DNA from 3 places in the Thermorhabdus hydrogeniformans genome. Region 3 is predicted to be linked to each of the others. Evidence: riboswitches for the same ligand, from Rfam matches in the RefSeq annotation. Region 3 holds a riboswitch; each other region holds the start of a gene.
What was found. A riboswitch is a leader RNA that binds a small molecule or an ion and turns the genes downstream of it on or off. The one in region 3 is predicted to bind thiamine pyrophosphate.

Region 1 (3,278 bases), on a different contig from region 3:
GGCGTGCAGTCCTGTAAAAAATGCCTCCTTTCTCCAGTCGGCAAGACCCAGGAGAGCCCCCACGCCCACCGTCCTCATGCCTGCCCGGCAGCTTCTTTCCGGGGCGTCCAGCCGATAATGGTAATTTTTCTTGGGGCCGAAATGATATTTATCGTATATTTTCGGGTCGTAGACCTCCTGAAACATGGTGAGGCCGTCCACGCCGGCTTCGACCAGTTCCCTGTACTCCTCTTCTTCAAGGGGGTAGATTTCTATTGAAACGCTGGAAAAATAATTCTTTAAAATACCCACACAGTCTTTTATATATGATACCGGACTGTGCTGCCTCGATTCCCCGGTCAGTATAAGTATTTCTTTTATTCCCGTTTTGGCTATGGCTTTTGCCTCTTCTTCCACCTGTTTCAGAGTGAGCTTTTTCCTCTCGAACTTATTTCTGGCATTAAAGCTGCAGTAGGCGCACTGATTCGCACAAAAATCAGACAGGTATAACGGCGTGAACAGAAAAATCACTCTTCCAAAATTTCTCAGGGTTATGCTGTGGGCTTTTTGTGCCATTTCTTCAAGAAAATTTCCGGCCGCCGGTGATAAAAGCGTCAGATAATCGACTTCATCCAGGTGTTCTCTGGAAAGGGCGTTCAATACGTCCTGTTCGGTCCGGTTCAGGAAAAAACGCTCAAAATCAAAGTCCTCATACTCCTTATAGACATCGTAAAAGCTCATTAATACCGCCTCCATTTTTAATACAGGAACCCGGTCAGTGGAGATGAGGCCTCGGCATATTTTTTGGTTGGCGCAAGACCCGATAAATAAGCCATTCTTCCGGCCTTTACTGCAAGGCTGAAGGCTCTGGCCATTGCAACCGGATCTTTTGCAGTCGCAATGGCGGTATTGACCAGTACCGCCGCTGCACCCATTTCCATGGCCTCCGCCGCCTCGGAGGGTTTGCCGATTCCTGCGTCCACAATTACCGGCAGGTCAATTTCTTCAATTAAGATACGAATCAATTCACGAGTCCTGAGACCCCGGTTTGAACCAATGGGGGCGCCAAGGGGCATTACGGCGGCTGCTCCAGCTTCCATTAGCCGCTTGGCCACCATCAGGTCGGGGCTAATGTATGGAAGCACCACAAATCCTTCTTTTGCAAGGATTTCGGTAGCTTTTATGGTCTCATAGTTGTCCGGCAGCAGGTACCTCTGGTCGGTCACCACCTCTATCTTGACCCAGTTGCCGCAGCCGGCCGCCCTGGCTATCCTGGCGATTTTCACCGCTTCTTCGGCGGTTCTGGCGCCGGAGGTATTGGGCATGAGGATGCAACCTTCGGGTATGTAATTTAGCTCACTTTCTTGAGGCTGTTCAAGGTTAACTCTCCTCAGGGCCACGGTAACTACCTGAGCTCCTGATTGTCGCACGGCTTCCCCCATGATCCGGTAGTCCGAAAACTTCCCGGTCCCTATAAACAGCCTGTTTTCCAGTTTCCTTTCGCCTATTATTAAATTATCATTCATTTTTTATCCTCCTCCCACGATTCTCACTATCTCGACCTGGTCGTTCTCGCTTATTACAAAATTGTCCCAGTCTTCCTTCCTGACAACGGAAGAATTGACCACCACAATCACCGAATTAAGCCTGCACCCCTTCATGTCCAGTAACTGACCAACGGTTACTGCATTTGCGAGGTTTTCTTCCTTCCCATTTAGAATGACTTTCAAATACACCCCTCCTTTAAAGGAAAAATAAAAGCTTCCATCGATAGGGAATCAATGGAAGCTCCGATTTACTTTTTAAGCAATCCTCATTACTTCCCTCCGGTGGCATTACCCACATCAGGTTCAAAGGGTTGGACTTTTGGTCCTCTCAGCCTTTCGGCACCCCTAGTAATGTATTCTATTTTATGTTTCTAAAGTATAATTTTATTTTTTTGTTTCTATAAATATAATTTTATTCCTTATTTTGAAATTTGTAAAGTAACCATCCTGAAAAGACATTTTCCGGCCATTGTTTCAGCTTCAGCCAGCTGCTGATATTTTACCCGCTCTCGCTTTCTGACGTTAAAAAACGGCATTGTTTGTCAAAAGGTAGGTTATACGACTAAAGGCGTCAAAACCCATGCAAGTATGAAGGCCGATATGATGCGGATAATCATACCCACTATGGATGCCTGCATGGCTTCACCGGCGGTAAGGTCGGAATTTTGAGACCACACCGCCGGTATCTGGGCCAGGGGGATCTGCAGGGGGAACCCCGAGGCGCCAAGAATGAATGAGCCGATCGCCATGCGTGGCGGCACCTTGGATATGGTCTCCACCAGGGTGTTCATGGCCAGTGTGGGCGACACCAGGATTGACTGCAGACCTGTGGTCGGGTCGATTGAAAGTGCGGAGAGGAAGGAGGATATGGCGGCTTCTATGGGCTTCCATATTCCTACAAATTCCAGGGCGCCGATAAGAGCGAACACCACGGCGGCGGCCGGTATCAGCAGCAGGAATAACAGCTCCGCCCCCTCCCGCGCACCGTTAAATATCGTGGGAATGGCGGGGGTATTTGGGGTGAACCTCGGCATTTCACTTATGTCTTTGTATTTCACATTCCTGTAAATGGTCTTGCTCAGGATAAACGGCACCAGGATAACCGGCAGGAACAGACCCACCACGATAATGGGGAAGGCCCATATTCCGCCCTTCGTAAAGGCCAAGAGGCCCAGCATGAAAGTGGAAAAAGACTGGTTGCCCTGGCACATGGTGGCGATGGCTATTTTCTGCTCATCCTTTGTGGCGCCGGCTTTTTTTAGCGAGGGAGCTGTTATGCGCCCCGACGCGTTGATATCTCCGAGGATGTTGTAGATGGCAGGAACGATCACCAGGGGAGTAATTCTAATGAGTTTGGCCAGCGGGGTAAACACCCGGACCAGGGCGTCGGTGAAACCGAGGCGCTCCAGGATCCGGCCTGTCATGACGCTGAGTATGATGGCGCTGCCCAGTGTACCGGTAAGATACACCTTCACGACTATGGGTACCACTCTGCCGACCATGGCGTCGAAAATTCCGCCGATGATGGCGGGCTTTACAAACAATATTACAAGGGAAAGAAATAACAGACTCAAACCAACCCACTCTATGGTTTCCATCCTGCGTTCCGTTCCAACGACCACTTTTTCTTTGACAGCCATGTTAAACCTCCTTTAAATAATAATTTTGTAAGAAAAGCCCGGAGAATCATTACAGACTTTTACTTAATATCACCTTCTCTCACCTCCTCGTATAATATATTTAGTAAATCAA
Region 2 (3,278 bases), on a different contig from region 3:
GTCAGATCGTCGGAAATCTTTTTCGCCTCCAGAGAGTCGGCGGTGACAACCAGGATCTGGGCGCCCGTCTTCTTTTTTAACGCAGAAATCAAAAAAGCCCTCTGGGAATCGGAAACACCGTATGCGAGTAAATTGGACAGCCCTCTGTTCAGATCCCTGACAAGCCTGTTAAATTCAGGTATTTCTTCCGAAAACTTAACTACATCTATCATCATACACTCCCGTCTTGAAAAAAAGTTGATTTATAAATATTCTGACAAATACCGAAAAGCCCTGTTAAAAGCATGGGCCGACTTTATTATTATACCCCAATTATAAGGCCGTATCAACAAATTTAAAAAATCCGTCCGCGCGAGGGCCGGCCGGCATGATGCTATGCCCTCCGGAAAGGCGATTGATAAGTGAATTAATAAACTCCTCCCGTCATACCAGGTTTTCTTTGGCCAGCGGGCCACCGCGGGGAAACAATCCACCGGGCGCGCGTTACACCTCCTGCTAATATCACGCTTACTGTAATATATTATCACATTTAATGTGATATTCATTCCTGCACCCGCACAATATTACGCCGGCCGAACAAAAACGCGCCGGCAGAGCGGCGCACCAAAAATGGTAACAATTTTAAAATTCATATTCTGGCTATTTCCCTTTTTCCGCCGTGAATGCTTCGACCGGGAACCGGCATGGATTTCAAGCTTGCTCACTCGCCTGTGTCATGGTGCCCCGCTTCAGTCTTTCCACCAGGGCCCGGACCTGGGGCAGAAGGGATACGACAAAGCAGATCAGGCTGTCGGTCCCGATAACCAGGCCGTTAACCAGTATGGAGTAAACAACGGGGCTCATATTCTCCGGCGCATAGGAAGCGAAGAAAATGACGCCTGAAAGAAAGCTGGAAAAGAAGCGGCCAAAACCTCCCAGCAGCACGCCCAGACTTATGTTGTTCCTGCAGAAGCCCGCAAGACCCATGGCTGCAAAGGCTATGACGTAGTCCAGCAGCACCTGCACCGGGTGGACTATGAAGGGGTCCTGAATGAGCTGCAGGATGCCGTAAACCGCCCCCGCCGCTATCCCCGCCGCAGGCCCGAATATATAGGCGTAGACAAACATCGGCAGCATGCTGGCGGGCGTTATGGACCCTCCCTGAGGCCAGTGATAGAGCCTGATATAGGATAACACAAAGGCTATGGCCGTGCAGAGCCCTCCATAGACTATAGCCCTGGAGTTGAAACGCGCCCTGGGACCCACCACCATAAGCAGCACCGCCGTCAAGACAATGGCCGCCAGTACCGAAAGGGTGACGGGAGTGAGTTCGGTCAGGTCTTTAAATACGCCGATAAGGTAATCCAAATAAATCACCTCCTCTCCGGCCCATAGTGGATTGACTATGTCCGGAGAGTAGATGAAAAAGCCGTAACGCAAAGTTACGGCTAATCTTGCCACTTCCCTGCGCTAGCATTACCTAGATCAGGTTTAAAGGGTCAGCAAGGGCTTTCCCTTGCTTTCTCAGCATACCTGCTCCCCCAGTGGACATAGTCAGGTTAATTTTTTAATTGAATAAGGGTTAAATGATAATAATTTTATTTGGTGTATTCAATATATCACTCTTTTACAAATTTATCAAGCTGAACATCACTCGAATACGGGCTTATTTTGATGATTTTTATTGATTTTATAGGTATTGTGAGTCTGAACGGCGATATTTTAAAAACACGGCTCTTAAGCGGCCTTTAAAACAATTTATTAAAATTCATTACTGTGTAGTTCCAGCCCATGTGGATGAGAATCGACACAATCAAGCCGGGCAGGGGGTTGTTAAAATACTTTATGCAATACCCGGTTACGGCCCCGAAAACACCGTGGCTTACAAATCCGGCAATACCCGCCCGGCAGGCCGGGGCGCCCCGGTTTTTGTAGAGGTCGTAAGCCGCCTCCACAGCCCCGAAGGTTAGGTGAGACAAAAAAACCCCGCCTCCCAGTGCCAGCGCAAATCCCGTCTTGAGCAGTTCCTCGAACACGGGTGCAGCGTACGTGACCGCCTCTTCCCCGAAGGCCTTCAACGCCCTGCCGTTCAAATGGTAACAAACCGCCGCGGCCAGCAGCCCCGCTAACACGGCCGCAGCCTGGGGCGTCTGAGAAAAAGAAAATATGAAAATCTCCTCCCTAAACCCAGAAGTATCTTCGAGGTAGACCCATACGGGCATATAAAATCGAAGATATGAAAATCGCTTTTCCGGATGTCAGGGTTTATTCTGTCCTGTAATTTATGTTTTTAATCCTTACATTATAACCCTTCGGCCTCCGCCGGGGGAGCGGCAGCCATTTTCTAGGAGCTGCCTGCCCCGTTGTTTCGTTTGGGCTGGGAAAGCGAATAACATACGCCGTTTCCGGCCAACTTTCTAATGAACCCGGGGGTCTCCGAGAGGCACCTGTCGACAAAATTCATGTCAAAATAGGTACCCTCCCCGCCGGGATTGGCCCCGCCGTAGGTGAGGTTTATCCACTTCATGATGGCCGCCTCAAAAAGTTCCGGCAAAGTGGCGTCGCCGTTTTTCGACAGATACTCCCCGGCACTCGTTAAAATTATGTCTTTCACCGGCAGCGGCCCGGCAGCCCTCCGGCACCGGAGGCTTTCCCCGCAGGGCACAGCATCGCCGCTGCCGCCTTTCAGGGGAATTTTGCCGCCGTCATCCGCCGCCGCGGTCTGATTCCTCCATGGCGGTGCCCGTCTGCCTCCCGGCTTTCTGAAATTCAATATAAGGTCCCTTTTCAGGGAGTTGCCGCTCCATGACTGGACAAAGGAACGACCCAAGGGCTCTTGAGGCACTATGTTAACCATTTCAAAACCCGCCGCCCGGCACGCGTTTAAAAGGGCGCACCACACTCTATGATCCCTGTTGTTAAAGGTTACCGAAAGCCAGCGCCCGGGTTTTAAGACCCTGTAGATCTCCAGAAAGGCCCGGGTCAGCATCTCTTCAAAGTCCTCCTCGCTCTTGGCCTGGAAGTCGTTTATGGTTATCTCGTCAGCGGCGAAATCATCCCCCATTTTCAGCCACGACCGCCAGAGGAGGGTGAGCTCGGAGTACTGAATACTGCCCCCGTAGGGAGGGTCGGTAAAGCAGTAGTCGACGCTTTCACACGGTATTTCCGAGAGGTCCTGGGCCGGGCGGTTGAGCAGGAGAAAAGTCCGATCTTTCTGAAGGCCGGAACAATCGCCGGCCGGCCTGAAATAATCGCCAATAAGGCGGTTGGTTTCCTTCTTGCCCTGGAGAACCCCCCAG
Region 3 (3,278 bases):
ATGGTCTTCCTGGCGTCGGCCGAACGGCTCCAGCTGTCTCTCACAATGCGGCGAAGCAGTCTTGTGTCGGTGGTGGAAATACGGTTGTGGTTGTCAAGGCTGAGCTGCGTGAGGGCGCTTACGTATATTTTAAATTTGTTCTCCTTAGGGATAGACAACGTCAGACGCTCATTGAGGCCGTGTATGCCTTCAATGATAATGGGCTGGTCCCTGTCCACCCTTATGGGGATGTTCTGATACTCCCTTTTGCCAGTATGAAAATTATATCTGGGCAGCAGCACTTCCTTTCCCTGAATCAGCCTGGTCAGGTGTTGATTGAAAAGCTTTATGTCTATGGCCTCCAGCGCTTCAAAGTCGGGTTTACCTTCTTCATCCAGAGGAGTTCTATCACGGTCAACAAAGTAGTCATCCAGGGATACGGATATGGGCCGGAGTCCGTTTACCCTGAGCTGGACCATGAGGCGCTGGGCGAAGGTGGTCTTGCCCGATGAGGATGGGCCCGCAATGAGAATTATCCTCATTCTTTCCCTGTTCTCATATATGGTGTCGGCTATCTGGGCTATCTTTTTCTCATGCAGGGCCTCGGCTATTCGGATGATTTCACCGGCCCTGCCGGCGGCGATGTAGTCGTTCAGCGCGCCCACATCGGCGACTCCCAGAATATGGGCCCATCGCTCGGCTTCCCTGAATACCCTGGCAAGTTTCGGCTGTTCCCGGTATGGCGCCACCAGGGTGGGATTTGACCTGCCGGGGAATTGAAGTATGACGCCGGGGAGGTAAAATTTGAGTTTAAACCATTTAAGGTAGCCGGTTGATGGCAGCATGTAACCGTAAAAGTAGTCCTTCATACCGTCCAGTTCGTATATATTGACAAAGGGTTCTTTCCTGTACTTCAATACCCTCACTTTGTCTTCAAGGCCCATTTTTTTGAACATTATGGCGGCCTCTTCGACGGACATCTTCGTCTTCAGGATCGGGATATCCCTTTCCACCAGCTGCCTCATCCTGCTTTCAATATCTTCCACATCTTCCTCACTGATGGGCTCTCCCCTGTATATCTCACAGTAGAGACCATCTCCAAGGGAGTGTTCAATGTGGACCCTGCAGCCCGGTAAGACATCGTGACATGCCTTTATGAACAAAAAAGAAAGACTTCTTACATAAATCTTCATGCCTATTTCCGTGGTAAGGTCCAGAAACTCCAGCCGGGCATCTTCTTTCAGGACGTATGTAAGTTCCCTGAGCCGGTTGTTCACTATGGCCCCGACAATGGGTGATGAGTACTCTTTTTGATATTCTTTTGCCAGTGTTAGAAGCGCCACGGGTTCATTTATTAATTTTTCTCCACGGCCATCGATGGTAACCTTCATAACGTTACCCCCTCCTGCTAATACAGTGCAATTTTATAATCTAATACTTAACATTTCTTTTTTCCATAAATCAATTCAAGGTTCCCTTTGCTATTATACCACATCTTCAGGCAGGAAATTTCACAGTTGTAGAACCGAATTGACATTACCCTGTTTTTAAAGTATAATGAATCAAACTAAATATTTTCTACCAGGGGTGCTGCTTAGAGCGGCTGAGACGGGACAATCCCGAACCCTTAGAACCTGTTTGGGTAATGCCAGCGAAGGGAAGGTAGAATATCAGTGTTTATAAACCGCATCCCTTCGGATGCGGATTTTATTTTTCTGGAGGGATAAAAATGACCCAACTGGAAGCGGCCAGAAAAGGATTTATAACAGATGAGATGAGGGAGGTGGCAAAAAAAGAAGGAATAAGCCCGGAAGTGGTAAAAGAGGGAGTTGCCGCAGGCAAGATAGTAATCCCTTTTAATCCCAACCACAGAGGGTTAAAACCGTGCGGCATAGGAAAGGGGCTCAGGACAAAGGTCAATGCCAATATCGGGACATCCGACAAGTACCCCGATATGGCGCCGGAGCTTGCCAAGGCAAAAACGGCAATAGACGCCGGAGCCGATGCCATAATGGATCTTTCCACCGGAGGGGATATTAAATCCATAAGAAAGGTCATGCTTTCTGAAGTCAGTGTGCCTCTGGGAACGGTGCCGGTTTATGAGGTTGGGGTTCTGGCCCAGAACAAAAACGGCAGTGTCATTGAATTCACGGATGACGAGCTTTTTGAAGTTATAGAACAGCAGGCCGAACAGGGTGTGGATTTTATCACCGTTCACTGCGGCCTGACACTGGAGGCTGTAGAAAGGCTTCGGCGGGAGGGCAGGATAACCGACATCGTGAGCAGGGGCGGGGCCTTCATCACGGGCTGGATGCTGAAAAACGAAAAGCAGAACCCTCTCTACGAACACTTCGACAGGCTGCTGGAAATCGCCAAAAAATACGATGTGACCCTGAGCCTGGGAGACGGCTTGAGGCCGGGCTGTATCGCCGACGCCACAGACCGCGCCCAGATCCAGGAGCTCATAATACTTGGCGAACTGGTGCAGGAGGCCTGGAAACATGGGGTGCAGGTGATGGTGGAAGGCCCCGGACACGTGCCGCTGGATCAGGTTCAGGCCAATGTTCAGCTTCAAAAGAGGATATGCCACGAAGCGCCTTTTTATGTGCTGGGGCCTCTTGTGACCGACGTGGCAGCGGGTTACGACCACATCGCCGCCGCCATCGGCGGGGCCGTGGCGGCGTCCGCCGGAGCCGATTTCCTGTGCTATGTGACTCCTGCAGAGCACCTGGGACTCCCTACGGAGGAAGACGTAAGAGAGGGAGTTATAGCATCCAGGATTGCGGCCCATGCGGCCGATATAGTAAAGGGTATTCCGGGAGCGATAGAGTGGGATTTAACAATGGCCGCAGCCCGGAAAAACCTCGACTGGGAGTCTCAGTTAAAGCTGGCGCTGGACCCTGAGAAAGCACGAAGATACAGGGACGAAAAAAACCCTTCGGATGTCAGGACGTGCACCATGTGCGGCAAATTCTGCGCCATGGACATTGTTGCCAAATACCTGGGAAAAAGCAGGAGCGACTGTTAAAGGAGAGCTGTTTATGAAGAAAATCTTGACCATCGCAGGTTCCGACAGCATAGGCGGAGCGGGCATCCAGGCCGACATAAAAACGTTTTGTGCCCTGGGTGTATACGGCATGAGCGTCATAACGGCCGTCACCGCCCAAAACACAATGGGTGTTTTTGACGTCAGGGAGCTTGACCAAGAAATTATAAGGGGACAGATAGACCGGATTTTTGAGGATGTTGAGGTAGACGCCGTTAAGATCGGCATGGTGTCAAGCAGTACCATCATTGAA

Region 1: it holds a riboswitch for thiamine pyrophosphate, as region 3 does, so the genes downstream of both, thiS (sulfur carrier protein ThiS) here and thiC (phosphomethylpyrimidine synthase ThiC) in region 3, are expected to answer to the same signal.
Region 2: it holds a riboswitch for thiamine pyrophosphate, as region 3 does, so the genes downstream of both, thiT (energy-coupled thiamine transporter ThiT) here and thiC (phosphomethylpyrimidine synthase ThiC) in region 3, are expected to answer to the same signal.

What each region holds. Positions count from the first base shown of each region.
Region 1 covers NZ_JBJYKD010000045.1:46-3,323, reverse strand. Annotated here, with positions in the region: gene thiH (2-iminoacetate synthase ThiH) at 1-720, opposite strand, end outside; gene ACKX14_RS14580 (thiazole synthase) at 738-1,505, opposite strand; gene thiS (sulfur carrier protein ThiS) at 1,509-1,715, opposite strand; TPP riboswitch at 1,784-1,883, opposite strand; gene ACKX14_RS14570 (hypothetical protein) at 2,081-3,166, opposite strand.
Region 2 covers NZ_JBJYKD010000033.1:17,849-21,126, reverse strand. Annotated here, with positions in the region: gene mfd (transcription-repair coupling factor) at 1-212, opposite strand, end outside; gene thiT (energy-coupled thiamine transporter ThiT) at 691-1,347, opposite strand; TPP riboswitch at 1,425-1,532, opposite strand; gene ACKX14_RS13345 (CPBP family glutamic-type intramembrane protease) at 1,728-2,111, opposite strand; gene ACKX14_RS13340 (DNA methyltransferase) at 2,324-3,278, opposite strand, start outside.
Region 3 covers NZ_JBJYKD010000023.1:19,401-22,678, forward strand. Annotated here, with positions in the region: gene ACKX14_RS11135 (nucleoside kinase) at 1-1,370, opposite strand, end outside; TPP riboswitch at 1,553-1,657, shown strand; gene thiC (phosphomethylpyrimidine synthase ThiC) at 1,709-3,007, shown strand; gene thiD (bifunctional hydroxymethylpyrimidine kinase/phosphomethylpyrimidine kinase) at 3,021-3,278, shown strand, end outside.